2 regions of the Streptomyces sp. NPDC054757 genome follow, and region 1 is predicted to be linked to the other one. Evidence: predicted binding sites of a transcription regulator. Region 1 holds the regulator's gene; the other holds the start of a gene.
The links. Region 1 encodes HrcA, which represses chaperone genes, less so after heat shock. Its sites were predicted from a motif close to TTNGCACTCNGNNNNNCNGAGTGCNAA; they were not measured.
Positions count from the first base shown of each region.

Region 2: a site for HrcA is predicted at 2,797-2,823, ahead of groES (co-chaperone GroES). Genes of this name have one in related genera too.

Region 1 is NZ_JBSHBW010000027.1:6,195-11,148, reverse strand. Features, by position in the region: gene ACWGKJ_RS27045 (DUF3097 domain-containing protein) at 13-831, opposite strand; gene ACWGKJ_RS27040 (MBL fold metallo-hydrolase) at 842-1,687, opposite strand; gene hrcA (heat-inducible transcriptional repressor HrcA) at 1,845-2,855, shown strand; gene dnaJ (molecular chaperone DnaJ) at 2,856-3,992, shown strand; gene ACWGKJ_RS27025 (nitronate monooxygenase) at 4,217-4,954, shown strand, end outside.
Region 2 is NZ_JBSHBW010000001.1:372,585-377,538, reverse strand. Features, by position in the region: gene ACWGKJ_RS01640 (alpha/beta hydrolase) at 1-264, opposite strand, end outside; gene ACWGKJ_RS01635 (hypothetical protein) at 806-1,171, shown strand; gene ACWGKJ_RS01630 (THUMP-like domain-containing protein) at 1,348-2,574, opposite strand; gene groES (co-chaperone GroES) at 2,970-3,278, shown strand; gene groL (chaperonin GroEL) at 3,391-4,954, shown strand, end outside.

The DNA.
Region 1 (4,954 bases):
CCAGGAGGGGCGTCAGTCCTCCGGTGCCGTCACGAAGTCGATCAGTTCCTCGACGCGGCCCAGCAGCGCGGGCTCCAGATCGCGGTAGGACCGTACGTTCGCGAGGATGCGCTGCCAGGCGGCGCCGGTGTTCTCGGGCCAGCCCAGCTCCCGGCACACCCCCGTCTTCCAGTCCTGTCCGCGCGGTACGGACGGCCACCCCGCGATCCCCACGGACGACGGCTTCACCGCCTCCCAGACATCGATGTAGGGGTGCCCCACCACCAGCGCATGGTCACTGGAGACCTCCGCCGCGATCCGGGACTCCTTCGAACCGGGGACCAGGTGGTCGACCAGCACCCCCAGCCGCGCGTCCGCCGCCGGGGCGAACTCCGCGACGATCCCGGGCAGATCGTCGATGCCCCCCAGATACTCGACCACGACCCCCTCGATCCGCAGATCGTCGCCCCACACCCGCTCGACCAGCTCCGCGTCGTGGCGCCCCTCGACATAGATCCGCCCGGCCCGCGCCACCCGCGCCCGCGCGCCCGGCACCGCCAGCGAACCGGACGCGGTCCGGTCGCTGCGCCGGGGCGCCGCGGTGGGGCGTACGAGTGTGACCGGGCGGCCCTCCAGAAGGAAGGCGCGCGGCCCCATCGGGAACACCCGGTGCTTGCCGAAGCGGTCCTCCAGGGTGACCGTCGGACCCTCGGCCGTCTTCTCGCACCTGATCACCGCACCGCAGAAACCGGTGGCGATCTCCTCGACCACCAGATCCGGCTCGGCCGCGACCTCGCGGGCGGGTGTCTGCTTCTTCCACGGCGGCGTGAAGTCGGGGCTGTAGCTGCGCATTCCGCAGACGCTACGACACCCCGGGGCGCGCTGCCAGCATCCGCCGCTGAGCACGGACGAACGCGGCGTCGACCACGGCCCCGTGCCCCGGTACGTACAGGGCGTCCTCGCCGCCCAGCGCCAGCAGCCGGTCCAGCGCGGCGGGCCAGCGCCCCGGCATCGCGTCCGGGCCCGCCTGAGGCTCGCCCGACTCCTCGACCAGATCACCGCAGAAGACGACGGTACGGCCGCCCGGCGCCCCCTCGGGCCTCCCGCCCGGTCCGCCGTGCCCACCCGGCCCGCCGTACCCACCCGACTCGCCGTGGCCCGGCCCTCCGCTCCCGCCCGGGACGAGCAGCGCCAGGTCGTGGCCGGTGTGGCCGGGGCCGCAGTTCACCAGGGTGACCCTCCGGCCGCCCAGGTCGAGGGTCAGCTCCCCGGAGACGGGATGGTGCGGGGCGACCAGATGCGCCACCGCCTCGGCGGCCTCGGCCGCCGGGACCCCGTGCCGTACCGCGTCCTCGCGCAGTGCGTCGGCGCCGCGCGAGCCCCGGGTGAGCAGCGCCTCCGTCCCCACCGCCCCGTACACCTGGACGCCTGCGAACGCGGCCGTGCCCAGCACATGGTCGAAGTGCGGATGGCTCAGCGCGACATGGGTCACCCGGCGGCCCAGCGCCGCCTCCGCGCGCAGCCGGACCTCCCGGCCCTCGCGCAGGGTCGCGCCCGTGTCGAAGAGCAGCGCGCCGTAGCGGCCCGCCACCAGCCCGGCCGTGGCGTCCCAGCGCGGGAGCCGGCACCGGCCCACGCCGGGCGCCAGATGCTCCCAGCCGGAGTTTTCCCAGGAGGAGATTGTCCAAGAGGGGTCAGTGGCGTCCATACCCCGACGTTATCCCCGCCCGGCGGAGACCGGCGCGACCGCGCGACAGGCCGCCCTTGCCAGCGGTGAACCCCTCCGCCGTACACTGGGACGCTGCTGGCACTCGAACATTCCGAGTGCCAGGAAGGTCCGGATCGACAGCTGGAGGTGTGCGCGGGTGCTCAGCGAACGCAGACTCGAAGTGTTGCGCGCCATCGTCCAGGACTATGTGGGCACCGAGGAGCCGGTCGGTTCCAAGGCGCTCACCGAGCGGCACCGGCTCGGTGTCTCACCGGCCACCGTCCGCAATGACATGGCGGCCCTGGAGGACGAGGGATTCATCGCCCAGCCGCACACGAGCGCGGGCCGCATCCCCACGGACAAGGGGTACCGGCTGTTCGTCGACCGGCTCGCGGGGGTCAAGCCCCTCTCGTCGCCCGAGCGGCGCGCCATCCAGAACTTCATGGACGGCGCCGTCGACCTCGACGACGTGGTGGCCAGGACCGTACGGCTGCTGGCCCAGCTCACCCGGCAGGTCGCCGTGGTGCAGTACCCGTCGCTGACCCGTTCCACGGTGCGGCACGTGGAACTGCTCGCGCTGGCCCCGGCCCGGCTGATGCTCGTACTGATCACGGACACCGGACGGGTCGAACAGCGCATGATCGACTGCCCGGCGCCGTTCGGTGAGACTTCTCTCGCGGACCTCCGCGCCCGGCTCAACAGCAGGGTGGTGGGGCGGCGCTTCGCGGACGTCCCACAATTGGTGCAGGACCTGCCCGAGTCCTTCGAACAGGAGGACCGGGGTACGGTTTCCACGGTGCTCGCGACCTTGCTCGAAACGCTGGTCGAGGAGACCGAGGAACGGCTGATGATCGGCGGAACCGCCAATCTGACGCGATTCGGACATGACTTCCCACTGACCATCAGGCCGGTGCTGGAAGCGCTTGAGGAGCAGGTCGTGCTGCTCAAGCTGCTCGGTGAGGACTCGGGCATGACCGTACGCATCGGGCATGAGAATGCCCACGAGGGCCTGACGTCCACATCGGTCGTCGCCGTCGGCTACGGTTCGGGCGACGAGGCAGTCGCCAAACTCGGCGTGGTCGGACCGACCCGCATGGACTACCCCGGAACGATGGGAGCGGTACGCGCAGTGGCACGTTACGTCGGACAGATCCTGGCGGAGTCGTAAGTGGCCACGGACTATTACGCCGTTCTCGGCGTGCGCCGCGACGCTTCCCAGGACGAGATCAAGAAGGCATTCCGGCGATTGGCGCGCGAGCTCCACCCGGACGTCAATCCCGATCCCAAGACGCAGGAACGCTTCAAGGAGATCAACGCCGCCTACGAGGTGCTGTCGGACCCGCAGAAGAAGCAGGTCTACGACCTCGGGGGCGACCCGCTCTCGCAGGCGGGCGGCGGCGGAGCCGGCGGCTTCGGCCAGGGCGGCTTCGGCAACTTCTCGGACATCATGGACGCGTTCTTCGGTACGTCGTCCCAGCGCGGGCCGAGGTCGCGTACGCGGCGCGGCCAGGACGCGATGATCCGGCTGGAGATCGACCTCAACGAGTCGGCCTTCGGCACCACGAAGGACATCCAGGTCGACACCGCTGTGGTCTGCACGACCTGCAGCGGCGAGGGCGCCGCCCCCGGCACCTCGGCCCAGACCTGCGACATGTGCCGCGGCCGTGGCGAGGTCTCACAGGTCACCCGGTCCTTCCTGGGTCAGGTCATGACATCGCGGCCCTGCCCGCAGTGCCAGGGCTTCGGTACGGTCGTGCCGACCCCGTGCCCCGAGTGCGCGGGCGACGGGCGCATCCGCTCCCGCCGCACCCTGACGGTGAAGATCCCGGCCGGTGTCGACAACGGCACCCGGATCCAGCTCGCGGGCGAGGGCGAGGTCGGCCCCGGCGGCGGCCCCGCCGGTGATCTGTACGTCGAGATCCACGAGCTGCCGCACGCGGTCTTCCAGCGGCGCGGCGACGATCTGCACTGCACGGTGACGGTCCCGATGACGGCGGCGGCGCTGGGCACGAAGGTGCCGCTGGAGACGCTGGACGCGCTGGAGGAGGTCGACATCCGGCCGGGCACGCAGTCCGGCCAGTCGATCCCGATGCACCAGCGCGGCATCACGCATCTGCGCGGCGGTGGCCGTGGCGACCTGATCGTGCATGTCGAGGTGCTCACCCCGACGAAGATGGACGCCGAACAGGAGCGGCTGCTGCGGGACTTCGCCAAGATGCGCGGCGAGGAACGCCCGACCGGCCAGTTCCAGCCGGGGCAGCAGGGGCTGTTCTCCCGGCTGAAGGACGCGTTCAACGGGCGGTAGGCGGGGGTTGTTCTTCTGCCGGGGGTCCGGGGGTCGTCCCCCGGGGGATGCGGTCGGCCGGGGCAGCAGGGGTTGTTCTCCCGGTTGAAGGACGCGTTCAACGGGAGGTAGCCCGCGGTTGTTCTTCTGCCGGGGGCCCGGGCACCCGGGGGCCGACGCCCCGGCGGTCGTCTTCGGGCCGCCACCGATTCGGTGCGGTGCGGAGGACGTGGCACGATGCGGTCATGTCCTCCGTACTCGCCGATCTCTGCCGATATCCGATCGTGCAGGCCCCCATGGCGGGCGGTGCTTCAGGCCCGCAGCTCGCCGCAGCCGTCTCCGAGGCCGGCGGTCTCGGGTTCCTCGCCGCCGGGTACAAGACCGCGGACGGCATGTACGAGGAGATCAAACAGCTGCGCGGGCTGACCTCGCTGCCCTTCGGCGTGAACCTCTTCATGCCGCAGTCCGAGAGCAACCCCGACCCGGCCGCCGTCGAGGTCTACAGCCACCAGCTCGCCGGTGAGTCCACCTGGTACGAGACGCCCCTCGGCGATGTCCACGGCAGCACGGACGACGGGTACGAGGCCAAGCTGGCCGTACTGCTCGACAACCCGGTCCCGGCCGTCTCCTTCACCTTCGGCTGCCCCTCCCGTGACGTGCTCGACGCCTTCGACCGGGCCGGCACCTTCACCATCGTCACCGTCACCACTCCCGAGGAGGCGCAGACCGCCCAGTGGTGCGGTGCCGACGCGGTCTGTGTGCAGGGCATCGAGGCGGGCGGCCACCAGGGCACCCACCGCGACGACCCGCAGAACGACGGCACGGGCATCGGGGTGCTGTCGCTCATCACGCAGGTCAGGGAGACCGTGCAGCTGCCGGTCGTGGCGGCCGGCGGGCTGATGCGCGGCGCCCAGATCGCCGCGGTGCTCGCGGCGGGCGCGGACGCGGCCCAGCTCGGTACGGCCTTCCTGGTGTGCCCCGAG
Region 2 (4,954 bases), on a different contig from region 1:
GCAGGTCCAGCCGGAGCCCGGCGCCTTTCCCCCGCCCTGCGCCTGGGAAGGGGCGGGGCACGTGGTCCAGGCCGACGGGGCCGGGGCCGGAGGCCTGGCGACGGCGCCCTCGGCCGTCGACGGGGTGTCAGCTGCTGTCGGCGTGTCAGCAGGCGACGCTGTGGCAGCAGGCGGGGCCGGTACGGCCGCGACCGCCGGCCCGCCAAGCAGCAGGGAAGCGGCAGCGGCGCACCCCACAGCACGGCCGAATGCACGACGAGGCACGCCGATCCATGTCTTACGGGGCGGCTCGTGGGCGGGAGCTGCCGGAGGCGGCGTACGGAACGACGTACGCAGCGACGACAGGAACAGTGTACGAAGCGGTGCGGGGTCGGGCAGGGGGAGCAGTGCGGGGCCGGGCGGGGAGAGCGGCGCGGGGCCGGGCGCGTGGAATCGTGCGGGGAGGGACGAGCGGAGCGACAAACGCGCCGACAGGCGCGATGGCTTACGAGGCGTCATATTTTCATCCTCTGACGACCCGTCGGATACCGCCTGGCACACGGGCCGTACGGGGGACAGGCAGACAGTGGCCGATCGCCCGGCCCGCCCGACTTCAGCAAGCCGACCCCACTACCCCCGACCCCACTACCCCCGACCCCACCACCCCTGACCCCACCACCCCCGTTCCAGCACACCCGCCCCCAGCACGCCCAGGTTGCCCGCCGGGGCAATTCGGATCCGGATTGCCGACCGGCTCTTCGGCGCTTGGTGCCTGTACGCGTAACCTTGAAGGATGGAACGCACGGGCCGGGGGGAAGGGCCGCAAGTGAGCTGGTTCTGGTGGGTGTTCATATTCTTCATGGTCGGCGGCTTCGGCTGGGTCGCGGATACGGGCCGCACCGCGCTGCGCACTCGCCATGAGCGCCGGATGGAGCGGCTGGAGACAGCTGAGCGGGAGCGCAGGGAGATCGAGGCGGCGAACAAACCGCCCGAGCCGGTCTGCGGCTGCACACACCACCTCGCCAAGCACGACCGGCAGGGAAAGTGCCATGAGACCGTCGAAGTACCGATGTCCTGGGATGAGAACAAGAAGCCGCTGAGCTTCGAGCCAGGGGTTTGCAACTGTCAGCAGTACGTGGGTCCGCAGCCGTTGTCCCAGGTGTACGCGGAAGATCTGACCGACCTGGCCTGACCGACCTGGCCTGACCGGCCTGCCACGACCGGCCGCCGACCGGCAACGCCGGCCCTGCTTGACGGGGCCCTGGCTGATGAGACCCGGCTTGACGAGGCCCACCCCCGGTGGAGAGAGCCGAAGGGACACAGGGAGCAGCGTCAGGCCCTGTCGCTCCGACAGGCCCTGTCGCCCCGTCAGGAACCGGCAGGCTGCCCGATCAGCATCATCGGCGCGCCCGCGACCCGGGTGAGGATCACGGTGGCCGCGTTGGGTCCCTGGGGCTTGACCCGGCGGCGTACCTCCTCCGGTTCGACTGCCGAGCCGCGCTTCTTGACCGTGAGGTTCCCGACTTCCCGCTCTCGCAACAGGGCTTTCAGCCTTTTCAGGCCGAAGGGGAGTTCATCCGTGATCTCGTAGGCCGTCGCGTACGGCGTCGGGCGCAGTTCGTCCGCCGTGATGTAGGCGATGGTCTCGTCGATGAGCCCGCCGCCGAGCTCCTCGGCCACCTCGGCGACGAGATGGGCGCGGATGACGGCGCCGTCCGGTTCGTACAGATACCGGCCCGGCGTCCGTACTTCGGGGTCGGGGAGTCCGCGGTCTGTGAGGGTGGCTCCTGACGGAAGCAGGGTGGCGCGGCGCAGCCCCGGTTCCGTGCCGAACCAGAGGACCGCTTCCTTGACGTCACCGCTGTCGGAGATCCACTCCGCTTCGGCGCCACTGGGGACCATCTCGTGCGGGATGCCGGGAGCGATCTTGATAGCGCCCGCTGTCCCGTGCGACGGACCGGAGGCGATTCGGTCGGTCACTGCACCCGTGGCCCAGGACAGCGGCGGTGAGTACGCCTCGGGGTTGAAGATCCGGCCCCGCCCGCCACGCCGTGCAGGGTCGACGAAGACCGCTTCGTACGGATCTGTGACGACCTGTGACACATCTGTGCACCGCACCTCGATCAGGCTGCTCAGCCCGAGGACGGCGGCGTTGGCCCGTACGACTTCGGCCGTCAGCGGATCACGGTCGACCGCCAGTACGGAGATCCCGGCGCGGGCGAACGCCAACGCGTCCCCGCCGATACCGCAGCACAGGTCGGCGACGTTGCGTACGCCCAGGCCGGCGAAGCGGCGGGCGCGGTACTCGGCGACGGATTTACGTGTGGACTGTTCCACGCCGTTGGGCGTGAAGAACATCCGGTGCGCGTCGTCGGCGCCGAATTTCGGGACGGCCCGCTGCCGCAGGCGCGCCTGGGCGAGGGCCGTGGAGACCAGCTCGGTGGGGTACGTGCGGCGCAGCCGGGTGGCGACGGCCAACTCCTGGGAAGGGTCGTACTCCCGTAGCGAGGCGAGCAGGGCGGCGCCCTCATCGGTGAACAGCGTGGTGAAGGCGTCGAGGTCGGTCACCCGTCCATTGTGGGTGATGCGGTTCATGTGGTTCGTGTGGGTGATCCGGGTGGCTTCGGGTAGTGCGGATGGTGCCGGATATGGGGGCCGGATGCGGTGGGGGCGGTGCCCGGCGTGGTGCGGGCGGGCGCAGCCGTACGTCCGGTGAGGCCTTGAGTGGTACACGGCGCACGGCGCACACCACACGGCACACGACGCCCCCGGCCGGGGCCGGGAGGAGGAAGCCGCAGCAGACATGGCCGGGGCTCATTGGCACTCCGCTTGACCGAGTGCTAACTGCCGTCCTAGTCTCAGTTCTGGCACTCCCCACGGGAGAGTGCCAAATCTGGCGACGGGCCGGTCCGGCACCCGCGACGACGGATCCATCCGGTCGCCACTCAGACAGTTCACCCCGTGAGATCTCCGAAGGGGGAGACCGGATCGTGTCGACAACCAGCTCCAAGGTTGCCATTAAGCCGCTCGAGGACCGCATTGTGGTCCAGCCGCTCGACGCCGAGCAGACCACGGCCTCCGGCCTGGTCATTCCGGACACCGCCAAGGAGAAGCCCCAGGAGGGCGTCGTCCTGGCCGTGGGTCCGGGCCGCTTCGAGAACGGCGAGCGTCTTCCGCTCGACGTCAAGGCCGGCGATGTCGTGCTGTACAGCAAGTACGGCGGGACCGAGGTGAAGTACAACGGCGAGGAGTACCTCGTCCTCTCGGCTCGCGACGTTCTCGCGATCGTCGAGAAGTAATTCACCGACGTATTTCTTGATCTGCGCCCCTGGCCCCGCATCTGCTGTGTTCGCACAACGAGTGACGGGCACCCGGGGGCGCAGTTCGTTTTGAGAGGACTGAATCAGCTCCATGGCGAAGATCCTGAAGTTCGACGAGGACGCCCGTCGCGCCCTTGAGCGCGGCGTCAACAAGCTTGCCGACACGGTCAAGGTGACGATCGGCCCCAAGGGCCGCAACGTCGTCATCGACAAGAAGTTCGGCGCTCCCACCATCACCAACGACGGTGTCACGATCGCCCGTGAGGTCGAGCTCGACGACCCGTACGAGAACCTCGGTGCGCAGCTGGTGAAGGAGGTGGCGACCAAGACCAACGACATCGCGGGTGACGGCACCACCACCGCCACCGTGCTGGCCCAGGCGCTGGTCCGCGAGGGTCTGCGCAACGTCGCCGCCGGCGCTTCGCCCGCCTCCCTGAAGAAGGGCATCGACGCCGCGGTCAAGGCTGTGTCCGAGGAACTCCTCGCGACCGCCCGCCCGATCGATGACAAGTCCGACATCGCCGCTGTCGCCGGTCTCTCCGCTCAGGACAAGCAGGTCGGTGAGCTCATCGCCGAGGCCATGGACAAGGTCGGCAAGGACGGTGTCATCACCGTCGAGGAGTCGAACACCTTCGGCCTGGACCTGGACTTCACCGAGGGCATGGCCTTCGACAAGGGCTACCTCTCGCCGTACATGGTGACCGACCAGGAGCGCATGGAGGCCGTCCTCGACGACCCGTACATCCTGATCCACCAGGGCAAGATCGGTTCGATCCAGGACCTGCTGCCGCTCCTTGAGAAGGTCATCCAGGCGGGCAGCTCCAAGCCGCTGCTGATCATCGCCGAGGACGTCGAGGGCGAGGCCCTGTCGACTCTGGTCGTGAACAAGATCCGCGGCACCTTCAACGCGGTCGCGGTCAAGGCCCCCGGCTTCGGCGACCGCCGCAAGGCGATGCTCGGCGACATGGCCACCCTCACCGGTGCCACGGTCATCGCCGAGGAGGTCGGCCTCAAGCTCGACCAGGCCGGTCTCGACGTGCTGGGCACCGCCCGCCGCGTGACCATCACCAAGGACGACACCACCATCGTCGACGGCGGTGGCAAGGCTGACGAGGTCCAGGGCCGCGTCAACCAGATCAAGGCCGAGATCGAGTCCACGGACTCCGACTGGGACCGCGAGAAGCTCCAGGAGCGCCTCGCGAAGCTGGCTGGCGGCGTGTGCGTGATCCGTGTCGGTGCCGCCACCGAGGTGGAGCTCAAGGAGAAGAAGCACCGTCTGGAGGACGCCATCTCCGCGACCCGCGCCGCGGTCGAGGAGGGCATCGTCTCCGGTGGTGGCTCCGCTCTGGTGCACGCGGTCAAGGTGCTCGAAGGCAACCTGGGCAAGTCCGGTGACGAGGCGACCGGTGTCGCGGTCGTCCGCCGCGCCGCTGTCGAGCCGCTGCGCTGGATCGCCGAGAACGCCGGCCTTGAGGGCTACGTCATCACCTCGAAGGTCGCCGAGCTCGACAAGGGCAACGGCTTCAATGCCGCGACCGGTGAGTACGGCGACCTGGTGAAGGCCGGCGTCATCGACCCGGTCAAGGTCACCCGCTCCGCGCTGGAGAACGCCGCGTCCATCGCTTCGCTGCTGCTCACGACCGAGACCCTGGTCG